Regions from separate parts of the Spiribacter aquaticus genome, predicted to be linked through region 2. Evidence: predicted binding sites of a transcription regulator. Region 2 holds the regulator's gene; the other holds the start of a gene.

Region 1 (7,543 bases), on a different contig from region 2:
GAGACTGTGGGTGGTGCCCGGCGGGCTTGAGCCGCCGGTGCCCGAAGCGGTCAATATCCGGCTCGATCCGGGGCTGGCGTTCGGGACAGGCACGCACCCGAGCACCGCCCTGTGCCTGGAGGCACTGGCCGCCGATCCGCCGTTGGACGAGACGGTGATCGACTATGGCTGTGGATCGGGACTGCTGGCCATCGCCGCGCTGCGTCTGGGCGCCCGGCGGGTGGTGGCGGTGGATAATGATCCGCAGGCGCTGACGGCCACCCGGGACAACGCCCGGCGCAACGGGGTGGAGGATCGGCTTGAGGTGCTCGGGCCGGCGGCGGCGCTGCCGGTGGCGGACCGCGTGTTGGCCAATATCCTGGCGGGTATTCTGCAGTCGCTGGCGCCACGGCTGATCGATGCGCTGGCGGTGGGGGGCCGGCTGACGCTGGCCGGACTGCTTGAAACCCAGGCCGATGCGGTGCGCGCCGCGTATGAGCCGGCCTGTCGCTTCGAGCCGGTGATCCGGGTCGATGAGTGGGCGCGGCTGGATGGTCGGCGGCGGGCGGTTTAATGGTGGGGGTGTTGCCGTTATGATTTCGGGTTTTCCGCGAAGGATTCATGCCATGGAAGACGAATCCGCCCCCGGGGGCGCCAGCGTCGGCCCGATCCGTGCCTGTGTGCATGAGACGGTGACGGCGTATTTCCGCGACCTCGATGGCCAGGCCAGTCACGATCTCCACCGCATGGTGATCGAGCAGGCCGAGGCGCCCCTGCTGGAGGTGGTCATGCGCGAGTGCGGCGGCAACCAGACCCGCGCCGCCGACGCCCTCGGCATCAACCGCGGAACGCTGCGCAAAAAGCTCCGCCATTACGGCCTCGAAGACTGACCACCACGGAGTCCCGCCATGTCCGCCGCCACCCCGCTGCCCATCCGCCGTGCCCTGATCAGCGTCTCCGACAAGACGGGGATTGAGCCGCTGGCGCGTTGCCTGGCCGACAGCGGGGTCGAGATCCTGTCCACCGGCGGTACCGCCACGCTGCTGCAGGACGCCGGGATCGATGTGGTGGAGGTCGGCGAGTACACCGGCTTCCCGGAAATCATGGCGGGTCGGGTGAAGACCCTGCACCCGCGCATTCATGGCGGGCTGTTGGGCCGACGGGGCGAAGACGAGGCCGTGATGGCCGAGCAGTCCATCCCGCCCATCGACCTGCTGGTGGTCAACCTCTACGCCTTCGAGCAGGCCGTGGCGCGGCCCGACTGCTCGCTGGAGGCGGCCATCGAGCATATCGATATCGGCGGCCCGGCGATGCTCCGGGCGGCGGCCAAGAATCATGCCGGCGTCGGCGTGGTGACGGCGCCGGCGCAGTACCCGGCGGTCATCGAGGCAGTGGCGGCGCAGGGCGGCCTCGACGCCGCGCAGCGTTACGAGCTGGCGGTGGCGGCGTTCAATCATGTGGCGCGCTACGACGCGGCCATCAGCGATTACCTGTCCGCCCGCGACGCCGACGGTCAGGTGTCGGCCTTTCCCGGCCAGCTCAACCGCCATTGGGAGAAGGCCGCGGAGCTGCGCTATGGCGAGAACCCGCATCAGCCGGCCGCGTTCTATCGCGATCCCCTGGCCCGACCGGGCAGCTTCGCCGACTACCAGCAGCGCCAGGGCAAGGCGCTGTCGTACAACAACCTGGCCGACGGCGATGCCGCCTGGGCCTGCGTGGCGGCGTTCGACGCGCCCGCCTGCGTGATCGTCAAGCACGCCAACCCCTGCGGTGTGGCGGTGGCGGCCGAGCCGACGGCGGCCTATGAGGCGGCGTTCGCCACCGATCCCACCTCGGCCTTCGGCGGCATCATCGCCTTCAATCGACCGCTCGATGCGGCCACCGCCCGGGCCATCGTCGAGCGTCAGTTCGTCGAGGTCATCCTGGCGCCGGCGGTCAGTGACGAGGCGCTGATGGTGACCGCCGCCAAGACCAATGTGCGCGTGCTGGAAGTGCCGGGAGGGCCGGTGGAGGCATCGGAATGGCGCCTGCAGCCGGTGGGCGGCGGGTTGCTCGTGCAGGCCCAGGACCGCGCCCTCACGGCCGATTCGGGCCTGCGCTGCGTGACCCGCGAGCCGGTGAGCGAGGCGCTGGCCGAGGAACTGGACTTTGTCTGGCGGGTGGCGAAGTTCGTCAAGTCGAATGCCATCGTCTATGGCCGCGAGGGCCGCACCCTGGGGATCGGGGCCGGTCAGATGAGCCGGGTCGACAGTGCCCGGATCGGCGTCAGCAAAGCCGCCGAGGCGGGCCTGGACCTGACCGGCTCGGTGCTGGCCTCGGATGCGTTCTTTCCATTCCGCGACGGCATTGACCAGGCCGCCGCGGCAGGCGTCCGCGCGATCATCCAGCCGGGGGGCTCGCGCCGCGATGACGAGGTCATCGCCGCCGCCGACGAACACGGCATCGCCATGCTGCTGACGGGCATGCGCCATTTCCGCCACTGACCGGCCATGGGGAGCAGTCCGATGAACATCCTGGTCGTGGGCAATGGGGGGCGCGAGCATGCGCTGGCCTGGCGCCTGGCACAGTCACCGCGCTGCGGCCACGTCTACGTGGCGCCCGGCAACCCCGGCACCGCCCGTGAGCCGGGGGTGAGCAACCTAGCGGTGGGCGCCGACGATATCCCGGCGCTTGTCGAGCAGGCCCGGGAACGGGCCGTGGAGATGACCGTGATCGGGCCCGAGGCACCGCTTGCCGCCGGCATCGTGGATGCCTTCGAGCAGGCGGGGCTGGCCTGTCTGGGCCCCGGGCAGGCGGCGGCCGAGCTGGAGGCCTCGAAGGCGTTCGCCAAGGCGTTCTTTGCCCGTCATGGCATTCCCAGCGCGGCGTACGCGACCTTCGAGCAGCTCGAGCCGGCCCTCGCCTATATCCGCGAGCGCGGCGCGCCGCTGGTGATCAAGGCCGATGGCCTGGCAGCCGGCAAGGGCGTGACCATTGCCCACGACATCGACACCGCGGTCGAGGCGGCCACATCCATGCTGGGCGGGGCATTCGGCGCGGCCAGCGAGCGCATCGTGGTCGAGGATTTCCTTACCGGCGAGGAAGCCAGCTTCATCGCCCTGGTGGACGGTGAAACGGTTCTGCCGCTGGCGAGCTCCCAGGATCACAAGGCCCGCGACGCCGGCGACCAGGGGCCCAACACCGGTGGCATGGGCGCTTACTCACCGGCGCCGGTGGTCACGGACGCGGTCCATGCGCGGATTCTTGAGTCGGTGATCCGGCCAACGGTGCGTGGCCTGGTGGCCGAAGGGCGTGGCTACCGGGGATTCCTCTACGCGGGTCTGATGATCGACGCCCGGGGCGAGCCGCGGGTCCTTGAATTCAACGTCAGGTTGGGCGACCCCGAGACTCAGCCGATTCTCATGCGCCTGGCGAGCGATCCGGTGACGCTGTTCGAGGCCGCGCTGAACGGTCGGCTCGACGCCGGGGCCGTGCAGTGGGATCCGCGGCCCTGTCTGGGGGTGGTGCTGGCGGCGGCGGGCTATCCCGGCGCCTATGCCAAGGGCGATGTCATCGAAGGGCTTGGCGATGCCGACGGCGACGGCCGCAAGGTGTTTCATGCCGGGACCGCGACCAACGCCCGCGACGAGGTGGTCACCGCCGGTGGCCGGGTGGTGTGCGCCTGTGCGCTGGGGGACGACATCCTGGCCGCGCAGCAGGCCGCCTATGACCTGGCGGAGACCGTGCACTGGCCGGGCCGTTTCATGCGCGCGGACATCGGTTTCCGCGCCGTCAACGCACAGCTGCAGGCGGAGTCGTCATGACGCTGGCCTACTGGATGGTGCTGGTCGCGATCTTCATGCCGTTCGTGTTCGCCGGTCTGGCAAAGTCCCGGGGCCGGTTCGACAACGCCCGCCCGCGGGAGTGGCTGGCGGGCCTGAGTGGCTGGCGCCAGCGGGCACACTGGGCGCAGTTGAACACCTTCGAGGCATTCCCGCCGTTTGCCGCGGCCGTCATCATCGCCCATCAGCTGGGGGGTGCGCAGGGCTGGATTGATGCCCTGGCGGTACTATTCGTGGTGCTGCGGCTGGGTTATGGGGCGGCCTATATCGCCGATCGGCCCACCCTGCGCAGCCTCCTCTGGACCGGGGCGTTCGCCTGCGTGCCGGGGCTGTTCGCGGTGGCGGCGCTGACTACCGGCTAGGTCCGTGGGGGCGCGTGGCCAGAAAGATGACCACGCCGGTCATGACCGCGCTGGCTGACAGGCGGGCATAGAGCGGCTCGACGCTGATCCACATCCACCCCCAGCTGAGCGCCACCAGCACCAGTGCGGTGATCTTGGCCCGGGGCCGGATCGCGCGGTGATCCCGCCAGTCCCGCAGCAGCGGGCCAAAACGCGGGTGGCTGTAGAGCCAGGCATGCAGCGCCGGCGAGCTGCGCGAAGCGCACATGGCCGCGAGGAGCAGAAACGGCGTGGTCGGCAGCAGCGGCAGCACCGCGCCGACGCTGCCGAGGCCGATGAAAAACAGCGCCAGCATCAGCCATCCGCGGCGTACCAGCCGTCTGCGCAGGGTCTCGGGCCCTGTCGAGCCGTTGTTCCCGTCCTGCTTCAAATCAATCCTCCGCCGACCCTGCACCTGACTGACACAGATCAACCCGGCCGTGTCGCACAACGCCTATGATGACATGAAACACTGCATCGGGAGCGGCGCGTCCATGGCCGACAATCTTCTTCTCGACCGGGCCCTGCTGCGTCGCTATGACGTGACCGGGCCCCGGTACACTTCCTATCCGACCGCCGCCCAGTTCACCGAGGACTTTGACGCCGCGCGTTACCGCGACCATGTCAGCTGGAGCAATGGTGATCCCATCCCCCGGCCGCTGTCGCTCTACGTGCATGTGCCGTTCTGCCGCACGGTGTGCTTCTACTGCGCCTGCAACAAGGTGATCACCGCCAACTACCGGCGGGCCCAGGACTATCTGGCCCGGCTGATCGAGGAGCTGGACCTGCAGGCGGCGCTGTTCGCCGACGACCGTCCCGTGGAGCAGCTGCATCTGGGCGGTGGTACCCCGACCTATCTGAGTGACGACGATCTGGCGACACTGATCGATGCCATCGCCGAGCGCTTTCCCCTGGCGGCGCCGGAGCGGCGCGAGTTTTCCATCGAGGTGGACCCGCGCACGGTGGACCGCCAGCGCATCCACCACCTTGCCGCGCTGGGTTTCAATCGCCTGAGCCTGGGAGTGCAGGACTTCGATGACGATGTGCAGAAGGCGATCAATCGCATCCAGGGCGTTCAGGCCACGGCCGACATCGTTGAGGAGGCACGCGCCCAGGGCTTTCGCTCCATCAATCTGGATCTGATGTACGGCCTGCCGCTGCAGACGCCCGAGCGCCTGTCGCGGACCCTGGACGCGGTGATGACCATGCGCCCCGACCGCATCGCCCTGTACAACTATGCGCACATGCCGCAGATGTTCCGCATCCAGCGCCAGATCCCCGACGCCACCCTGCCCGCGGCGGAAATGAAGCTCACCCTGCTGATCGAGGCCATGCAGCGCCTCGCCGGCGAGGGCTATCAGTACATCGGCATGGATCATTTCGCGCTGCCCGGCGATGAACTGGCTGAGGCGGCCGATAACGGCACCCTGCACCGCAACTTCCAGGGTTATGCCACCCGCCCCGATCTGGATCTGATTGGCCTGGGGGCCTCATCCATTGGCCAGATCGGGGATGCCTTCATGCAGAATCATCGTGACCCCGAGGGCCATGCGGCCGCGGTCCGCGCCGGCGAGCTGCCGATCTGGCGGGGCGTGGCCATGGACGACGACGACCGCCTGCGCCGCGATGTGATCCAGGCGGTGATGTGCCGGGGGCGGGTCGACTACGCGGCGATTGAGGCGCGTCATGGGATCGATTTTGCCGACTACTTCGGCGATGCCCTCGTGGGCCTCTCGCCGCTGGTGGATGACGGCCTGCTCACGCTGGCGCCCGGCGCGCTTGAGGTCACGCCGCGGGGGCGGTTTTTCCTGCGCAACGTGGCGATGCCGTTCGACGCCTACCTGGCAGCGGCCGGCGGCGAACGGCGCTTCTCCCGCGTGATCTAGTCGACGCCCATGGCCGTGGGGGCCAGCACCTCGACGTTGACCCGGAGGGTGCCGGCGGTCTCGGCCTCGAGTTCAAGGCTGAAGCGCTCGCCCTCGGTGAGGGCCTCGTCAATGCCCATCATCATCACGTGCCGGCCGCCGGGCTCAAAGGTCACGCTGCCCTCAGCGGGCACGCGCACCCGGGGCGTGTGGACCATGCGGCTATTGCCGCCTTCCTCGATGGTGCGATGCAGTTCGGCGCGGCCGGCGCGCCCGGTGTGCACGCCGACCAGGGTGTCACTGCGCCGGCTGTCATTGCGGATTTCAAGGTAGACGGCGCCCTTGGAAAAACCCGGTGGCGTCGCCCGCGCCCAGGCGTCTTCAATGATCAGCTCGGCCTGCGCGGCGCCCGCCAGGGCGGTGCCGATCAGGGCGGTGGTCAACCAGGCGAATCGGTGAAGGGCGGTGCGGTGCATGCTCGGCCTCCTGTCAGGCAAGGGGTTGCGGGGTATCGCCGGCGCGCAGCGTCAGCATGGGCCAGCCGTTGGCGCGGGCCGCGGCTGCCAGCACCGGGTCGGGATCGATGGCCACCGGCTGGTCCACCACTTCGAGCAGCGGCAGGTCGTTGCGCGAGTCGCTGTAGAAGTGAAGGGTGTCGAAGCGCTGCTCCTGCGCGTCCAGCCACGTCCGAAGCGCCTCGATCTTGCCGGCCTGGAAGGTCGGGATGCCGGCAGGCCGGCCGGTGTAACCCGCCGGGCCGCGCTCGGGCTCAGTGGCCAGCAGCACCGGAATATCGAACAGCGCCGCGATCGGGGCGGTGACGAAGCGGTTGGTGGCGGTGATGATCATCAGCGCATGGCCGCGCCGGCGATGGTCGTCGACCAGCTCACAGGCGGCGGGCAGGATCCGGGGGCGGATGTGGCGCTCGATGAACGCGTCCCGCCAGTCCATCAGGCGGGATTCGGGGTGATCAGCGAGCGGCCGCAGGGCGAACTGCAGAAAGGCCTCGATGTCGAGCTCGCCGGCCTCGTAGTCGCGCATGAACTGCCGGTTGCGGGCGTCGAACTCGTCGCGCTGAACCGCACCCTGTTCAATCAGATGCTGGCCCCAGAGGTAATCGCTGTCGCCTTCAAGGAGGGTGTTGTCCAGGTCGAAAATCGCCAGCTGCACGCTTTAATCCCGTTGTCGCATTGCCGCTTGATTCTGCGGTGTGGAAGAATAAGCCGCAACAGGATTCTTGATTTGGTGAAGTAAGTGATTGATTCAAAAGGGTTTCGTCCAAATGTCGGGATGATTCTGGCCAACGGCGCCGGCGAGCTGCTGTGGGCGCGCCGCGTGGGCCAGAACGCCTGGCAGTTCCCCCAGGGCGGGATCCAGCGTAATGAAAGCCCCGAGGCGGCCCTGTACCGCGAACTCAACGAAGAGGTGGGGCTGACGCCGGCGGATGTCGCCGTGCTGGGGTCGACGCGGGGCTGGTTGCACTATCGCTTGCCCCGGC
Region 2 (7,543 bases):
CAGCTTTTCATCGCGGATCACGTCGAGCGTGGCCAGTCCGGCGGCGCAGGCCACGGCGTTGCCGCCGTAGGTGCCACCCTGCGAGCCCGGCAGGGCCCGGCTCATGAGCTCCGCCGGGGCGGCCATGAACGACAGCTGAAAGCCGCTGGCGACCCCCTTGGCCGAGACGACCACGTCGGGCTCGACCCCGAAGTGCTCGTAGCCCCACATCAGGCCGGTACGGCCATTGCCCGACTGGACCTCGTCCATGATCAGGAGGATGCCGTGCTTGTTACAGCGTTCCTGCAGGCCCTGCATGAACCGGGTGTTGCCGGGGATGTAGCCCGCCTCACCCTGGATGGGCTCGATCAGCATGGCGGCGGTCTCCATGGGCACGCTCTGCACTTGGAGGATGTAGTCGAGCTCGCGCAGCGCGAAATCCGCCGCCTTGTCCTCGCTCATGTTGTACCAGTTCGTATCCGGGAACGGTGCCGTCACGACCCCGCCCATCAGCGGCTGTACGCCCTGACGCACGGCGGCACTGGAACTGGTGGTGGCCAGCGACCCCATGGTGCGGCCATGGAAGCAGCCGCGGAAGGCGATGATATTGGGCTTGCCGGTGGCCTGGCGGGCCAGTCGGATCGAAGCCTCCACCGCTTCGGTCCCGGCGTTGGAGAAGAACACGCTGTCGATGGCGTCAGGCATCAGCTCGACGATGCGATCCGAGAGATCCAGGATCGGCTGATGCTTCATGATCGCGTACTGGGCGTGCACGACCCGATCGATCTGATCCTTCGCCGCCTCGACCACCCGCGGGTGGCAGTGACCGGTGCTGAGCACACCGATGCCCGACGCAAAGTCCATGTACTTGCCGCCATCCTCGGAATAGACGTACATCCCTTGCGCGCTCTCGACCAGAATGTCGCTGGACTGGCGCAGCAGCGGGGAGAGATGGTGGACATTGTCATTCATGACACAGCCTCCTGGCTTGTTGATTCATGGTTCACGATACGCGAACTGAAAAACGATTTCTCCCCGGGTCGGACAGCGGATCGCGCAGTGGTATCCTGACTTCCCACGATGGGCAATCAATCCGGGAGACGATGATGCAGAGTAACGAGCCGGTCATTTTCGAGCGCGACTGCGAGGCGGCCCTGATTCCGGCGGGCGATACCGGCATCATCCCCCAGGGGGCGGAGGGCATGATCACCCAGGCCCTGGGCGGCAGCTATACGGTCTACATCCAGGGCAACCTGTTCCGGGTGGATGGCAAGGATGCCGATGCCATCGGCAAGGATCCCGAGCCGGCGCCCGAGCTGCCCGAGAACGCCACACCCGAGGAGGTCGAACAGCTGGTCTGGGATCAGATGCGGCGCTGCTTCGACCCGGAAATCCCCATCAACGTGGTCGAGCTGGGGCTGGTGTACCGCTGCGACGTCAGCCTGCGTGACGATGGCACGCGGTCGGTGGAAATCGATATGACGCTCACGGCACCGGGCTGTGGGATGGGCGACATCCTGGCCTATGACGTGCGCGAGAAGGTCAAGCAGATCCCCACCATCGAGGACGTCAGCGTTGAGATCGTTTTCGACCCGCCGTGGAGCTTCGAGATGATGTCCGAGGCGGCCAAGCTTCAGACCGGGATGATGTAACCCCCGGGGCGGCAGGCCCTGGCCGGGCGATGCTGGCGGTCTACGCCGCCAGCTCGGCGAGGGCCTCCACCGAGAGCAGCTCCACCTCGCGCCCTTCGGCGCGGATCCAGCCCTGATCCTGAAAGCGCCGGAACACCCGGCTCATGGTCTCCGGCGCCAGTCCCAGATAATTCCCCAGATCGCTGCGCGCCATGGACAGGCGAAAGCGCGTGCCGGACAGGCCGCGTTGCCGGAAGCGCTCGGAGAAGCTCAGTAACAGGATGGCCAGCCGCTCGTCGGCGTTGCGCCGGGCCATGGTGAAGAGCATGTCCTGATCGTCGGCGATCTCCTGCGACATCAACCGCAGCAGCTGGCGCTGCAGATCGGGGATGTCGGCGGCGAGATCCTCGAGCTTTTCAAAGGGCAGCTCGCAGACGCTGGTGGTCTCGAGCGCCACCGCCGATCCCGGATGCTCCCAGCGGTTGATGGCATTCAACGCCACCAGCTCGCCCGGCAGATGGAAACCGGTCACCTGCTGTTCGCCGCTCGCCGTGGTGGTGAAGGATTTAAGCGACCCGGCCCGCACGGCATACAGCGCCCGAAACCCGTCGCCCTCGTTGAACAGCGCTTCGCCCCGGCGCAGCGTCGGCTGATGCTCGATCAGCCGCCCCAGCGTGCCGATATCCGCCTCGTCCAGCGACACCGGCAGACAGATCCGGCTCAGGCTGCAGCGGCTGCAGGTCTTTGTCCGACAGGATCCCGAAGGATCCACCCGATCACGCATTTCCATAATCTAAATATTACACCGCGGCCCGGGACCCCGCCACCGGGATCAGTCACTGAAATGGCGGTAGCCGGCGGTGTCGGCGGTCAACGCCTCACCATCAAGCCACACGCCGGCACCCGCGCGCACCGCGCCGATGCAGCGGACCGGCGTGCGACTGGCCCGTGCCGCCTGCAGGACGGCCGCATCGGCGGCCGCCGGGGCGGTAAAACACAGCTCGTAGTCGTCACCACCGGCAAGCAGGGTCTGGCGCGCGGCGGTATCGCCCAGCCAGTGACACAGCCGTGCCGAGGGCCGGCAGGCCGCCGCCTGCAGCGCGATGGCCACGCCGCTGCCGCGGGCGATGTGCCCGGCATCCGCCACCAGCCCGTCGGAGACATCAATCGCGGCGCTGGCGATGCCGGCCAGCGCCTGACCCAGTGCGACGCGCGGACGCGGGGCGATGAACGCCCGCTGCAGCCCCCGCCACTGGCGCCGATCACGCTGCGTCGGATCCTGCCAGACCGCCAGGCCGCCCATGGCATCGCCGGGCCGACCCGATACCCAGACCCGGTCGCCCACAGCGGCGCCCGCCCGACGCAGCACCGGCCCGTTGGCGTGGCCGGCGACCTGCACACTGATACTGAGCGGCCCGCGGGTCACATCACCCCCCACCAGGGCCACCGCGTGGCGTCGGGCCAGCGCATCAAGGCCATCAGCAAAAGCCCTGACCCAGGCCTCGTCGGCCTCGGGCAGGGTCAGCCCCAGCAGCGCCCAGCAGGGCTCGCCCCCCATGGCGGCGATGTCACTCAGGTTGACCGCCAGGGCCCGGTGACCGACCCATCCGGCCGGCAGATCCGCGGGGAAATGCACCCCCTCGACCAGGGTGTCCAGGGCCATCAGCAGCGGCCGGTCGTCGCCGGCCAATATCGCGGCGTCGTCCCCGACACCCAGAACCACATCGCGGCGCCGGGCGCCGCGGTCCGCCAGATAGCGGCCGATCAGATCAAACTCCGAGGCCCTGGCCATCGTCTTGCCGCTCAGCGCCGGCGGCGCTTCCGCTCCTCGGCCCGCAGTGGCTGGTCGCGGGCCACGCGATCCAGCACGCCATTGATGTACTTGTGACTCTGCTCGGCGCCGAACGCCTTCGCCAGCTCCACCGCCTGATCGATGCACACCCGGTAGGGCACCTCGAGGCGTTCTTCGAGCTCGTAGCTGCCGAGCCGCAGCAGGGCGCGTTCCACCGGATCGAGGTTGACGGCGGGCCGGTCCAGATAGCGGTCATAGGCGGCATCCAGTGACTCGACGCGTTCGGTCACGCCGCGGAACACCTCGCTGAAGTAATCCAGATCCATGTGCCCCAGACGATGGTCGCTGAAGAACTGACGCTGGATGTCGCCGACGTCGCCGCCGGTCATCTGCCACTGATAGAGGGCCTGGAGGATGCGCCGACGGGCCCGGGCCCGCGAACGATTGGCGCCCGCCGCACTCACAGTCGACGCAGCAGGCTGATCATCTCGAGCAGTGCCATGGCGGATTCGGCGCCCTTGTTGCCGGCCTTGGTCCCGGCCCGCTCGATGGCCTGCTCGATGGTATCGGTGGTGAGCACGCCAAACGACACCGGTACGTCGCGCTGCTGACTGACCTGCCCCAGGCCCTTGGCACATTCGCCGGCGACATACTCGAAATGCGGCGTTCCACCGCGGATGACACAGCCGAGGGCGAGAATGCCGTCGTAGTCGCCCGAACGCGCCAGCCGGTCGGTGACCAGCGGCAGCTCCCATGAGCCGGGCACCCGCACCAGCGTCAGCGAGGCGTCCTCTGCCCCGTGGCGGACCAGCGTGTCGCGGGCCCCGCCGATGAGTGAGTCGACGATAAAATCATTGAATCGGGTGGCCACCAGCGCGATCCGCGCATTGGCGGCCATAAAATCACCTTCAAGGGTCTTCATGCTGCTACCGTTGTTGTTATCCATGTGGGCCGCAAGCGTATATCGCCGCGGGCTGCCTGCAAACCGCCCGTCTAGCCGCCAACGCCCCGGTCATCACCGGTCTGGACGTAATCGACGACTTCCATGCCGAATCCCGACAGGCCGTACATGATCTTCGGCGACGAGAGGACGCGCATGCGCCGAATGCCCAGATCGGTGAGGATCTGCGCCCCCACGCCATAGGTGCGCAGCGACTCGCTCTGATCGGTGACCGGGCGCGGCTCGGGCTGAATCTCACCGCTCTGGGCCAGGGCCTGGAACTCGCGCATGCGCGTCAGCACCTCGGAGCGGTCATCGGCGGTGCGCAGCATCAGCAGACAGGCCGCCCCGGCATTGCTACCGGCGATCTCGTCCAGTGACTGTCGCAGCGACCAGGTCTGATCGGGGGCGATGGCGCCGAACAGATCCGACAGGGTGTTTTCGACCTGCACGCGCACCAGCGCCGGCTGCTCCGGCTCGGGCCGGCCGCGCAGCAGGGCGAAATGCAGAGCGCCGTCCACCACGTCCTGATAGGCATACAGGTGGAAGGGGCCATGCTCGGTGGGCAGCTCGCAGTCGGCGATCCGCTCGACGGTGCGCTCGTTGCGGACCCGATAGGCGATCAGATCCGCCACCGTGCCGATCTTGATGTCGTGCGCCCGGGCGAACGCCAGCAGATCATCCCGCCGGGCCATGGTGCCATCCTCGTTGAGCACCTCAACGATCACCGCCGCCGGTTCAAAGCCGGCCAACCGGGCCAGGTCGCAACCGGCCTCGGTGTGGCCGGCCCGGGTCAGCACGCCGCCCGGCTGCGCCATCAGCGGAAACACGTGCCCGGGCTGGATGATGTCCTCGGGACGGGCCTGCGGGGCGACGGCGGCCTGGATGGTGCGGGCGCGGTCGGCCGCGGAGATCCCCGTGGTCACGCCCTGCGCCGCCTCGATGCTCAGGGTGAACTGGGTGCCCTGGTGATCACTCGAGCCGGAGACCATCAACGGCAGGCGCAGCTGCTCGCAGCGCTCGCGGCTCAAGGTCAGGCAGATCAGACCGCGGCCATAGCGGGCCATGAAATTGACGTCGTCCGGCCGCACCATGGAGGCCGCCATGAGCAGATCGCCCTCGTTTTCACGGTCCTCGTCGTCGAGCATCAGCACCATGCGCCCGGCGCTGATGTCGTCGACGATCTCGTCGATGCTGTTGAACGCCATGATCAGTCCTTCAGAAAGCCATTGCGCCGCAGGAGGGCCTCGCTCACCCCGCCCGTGGAGCCCGCCGTGTCGCCCTGCAGGAGGCGCTCGAGATAGCGGGCGACCAGATCCACTTCCAGATTGACCGGGTGGCCGGCCTGATAGCGACCCAGGGTGGTCACCGCCGAGGTATGCGGCACGATGTTGACCTCGAATTCACTGCCCTCGACGCGATTGACCGTGAGGCTGATGCCCTCGATGGCGATCGACCCCTTCTCGGCGATGTAATGCGCCAGCGCCTGCGGGGCGCGGAACCGCCAGCGCTCGGAGCGGCCCGCCGGCGTCCGCGCGACCACCTCGCCGACGCCGTCGATGTGGCCACTGACCAAATGCCCGCCAAGCGGCGTCGACAGGGTCAGGGCCGGCTCCAGGTTGACGCCGTCACCGGGCGTGAGCCGACCCAGCGTCGTGCGCTCGAGGGATTCCAGCGACACATCGGCGGCGAACCCGTCGGCATCGATTTCGACGGCGGTCAGACAGCAGCCATTGACCGCCATGCTGTCACCGATCTGCAGCCGCTCCGTGTCCAGCCCATCCACCGTAAAGCGCATGCGCCGGTCCGAGCCGGTCTCGCGGCTTTCCTGCAGCACGCCCATTGCCTGAATAATGCCCGTGAACATTCAACCGTCCTCCGCGTCATCCCGCATTGTCATCGTCAGCCGAAGATCGTCGCCCACGCGGCGAACGTCCTGCCAGCGCAGGGCGATCCGATCGCTCATCGCCTCGAGACCCGGCACGGTCAGCAGGGGCTGACCGTCATGCCCCATCAGATGCGGCGCTAGATAGACGATCAGCTCATCGACCCAGCCCGCCTGCAGCCATGCCCCGGTCAGCCGCGAGCCGGCTTCCAGCCACACCTCGTTGATGTCCGCCGCGCCCAGGGCGTCGAGGGCCGCCAGTGGTGAGACATGGCCATCCTCGCCCGGTGCCACCTGCCAGAGCTCGGCGCCGGCATGCACCCGCTCGGCCTCGCGGGCGGGCATGGTGCCGCCGTGGATCAGCACCACCCCGCGCTCGTCCGCCAGCAGCCCGGCGTCCGGCGGGGTGCGCAGGTCGGTGTCGATCACCACCCGCCGCGGCGCCAGCCAGTCGCCGTCCACATCGCGCACGGTCAGCGCCGGATCATCGGCGATGACGGTATCCACCCCGGTGACGATGGCGCTGCTCGCCGCCCGCCAGCGGTGCACATCGCGGCGGGCCGCGGCACTGGTGATCCAGCGGCTCTCGCCGGCGGCCATGGCGGTACGGCCATCCACGCTCGCCGCGAGCTTGGCGCGCACATAGGGCCGGCCGTCGCGCATGCGCCGGAAAAACCCCGGATTGAGGGCCTCGCTCTGCGCGGCCATCAGACCTGCCGCCACCGCGACACCGGCGTCCCGCAGGCGCTCGAGCCCCTGCCCCGCCACCCGCGGATTGGGGTCGCTGGCCGCGGCCACCACCCGCGCCACGCCGGCTTCGATCAGCGCATCGGCGCAGGGCGGCGTACGGCCGTAGTGACTGCAGGGCTCGAGGGTCAGGTAGGCCGTCGCGCCCGCGGCATCGCCGCCGGCGGCCCGCAGCGCGAGCACCTCGGCATGCGGCTCACCGGCCCGCTCGTGCCATGCCTCGCCGATGCAGACCTCATCGCGCACTAGCACGCAGCCCACCCGCGGGTTGGGATCCGCTGTCCAGCGGCCGCGCTCGGCGAGCTGCAGGGCACGGGCCATCCAGGCATGGTCGGCGGTACTGAAATCACTCAAGAGCGGGGTCCGTCATCCGTCGGCTGCCGATCGTGCTCCTCCAGGCCCTCGATGACTTCGCGGAACGCACTCACGTCCTGAAAGCTGCGATACACCGAGGCAAACCGCACATAGGCCACCTGATCAAGCTCACGCAGCTCCTCCATCACCCAGTCGCCCAGCGTGCTGGCATTCACCTCGCCGTCACCCAGCGCCTGCACCCGCTGGCGGATGCG

Evidence for each region. Region 2 encodes FNR, which switches genes on or off when oxygen is low (the NO sensors DNR and NnrR bind a similar motif). Its sites were predicted from a motif close to TTGATNTANATCAA; they were not measured.
Region 1: a site for FNR is predicted at 4,600-4,613, ahead of hemN (oxygen-independent coproporphyrinogen III oxidase). Genes of this name have one in related genera too.

What each region holds. Positions count from the first base shown of each region.
Region 1 covers NZ_VMKP01000001.1:45,414-52,956, reverse strand. The annotation lists gene prmA (50S ribosomal protein L11 methyltransferase) at 1-553, shown strand, start outside; gene FPL11_RS00235 (helix-turn-helix domain-containing protein) at 606-869, shown strand; gene purH (bifunctional phosphoribosylaminoimidazolecarboxamide formyltransferase/IMP cyclohydrolase) at 888-2,462, shown strand; gene purD (phosphoribosylamine--glycine ligase) at 2,484-3,782, shown strand; gene FPL11_RS00220 (MAPEG family protein) at 3,779-4,162, shown strand; gene FPL11_RS00215 (YbaN family protein) at 4,152-4,571, opposite strand; gene hemN (oxygen-independent coproporphyrinogen III oxidase) at 4,675-6,066, shown strand; gene FPL11_RS00205 (copper chaperone PCu(A)C) at 6,063-6,521, opposite strand; gene FPL11_RS00200 (histidinol-phosphatase) at 6,535-7,215, opposite strand; gene FPL11_RS00195 (RNA pyrophosphohydrolase) at 7,300-7,543, shown strand, end outside.
Region 2 covers NZ_VMKP01000002.1:508,303-515,845, forward strand. The annotation lists gene FPL11_RS05900 (aspartate aminotransferase family protein) at 1-951, opposite strand, end outside; gene sufT (putative Fe-S cluster assembly protein SufT) at 1,086-1,631, shown strand; gene fnr (fumarate/nitrate reduction transcriptional regulator Fnr) at 1,672-2,400, opposite strand; gene thiL (thiamine-phosphate kinase) at 2,443-3,402, opposite strand; gene nusB (transcription antitermination factor NusB) at 3,414-3,866, opposite strand; gene ribH (6,7-dimethyl-8-ribityllumazine synthase) at 3,863-4,348, opposite strand; gene ribB (3,4-dihydroxy-2-butanone-4-phosphate synthase) at 4,396-5,550, opposite strand; gene FPL11_RS05935 (riboflavin synthase) at 5,553-6,209, opposite strand; gene ribD (bifunctional diaminohydroxyphosphoribosylaminopyrimidine deaminase/5-amino-6-(5-phosphoribosylamino)uracil reductase RibD) at 6,210-7,328, opposite strand; gene nrdR (transcriptional regulator NrdR) at 7,325-7,543, opposite strand, start outside.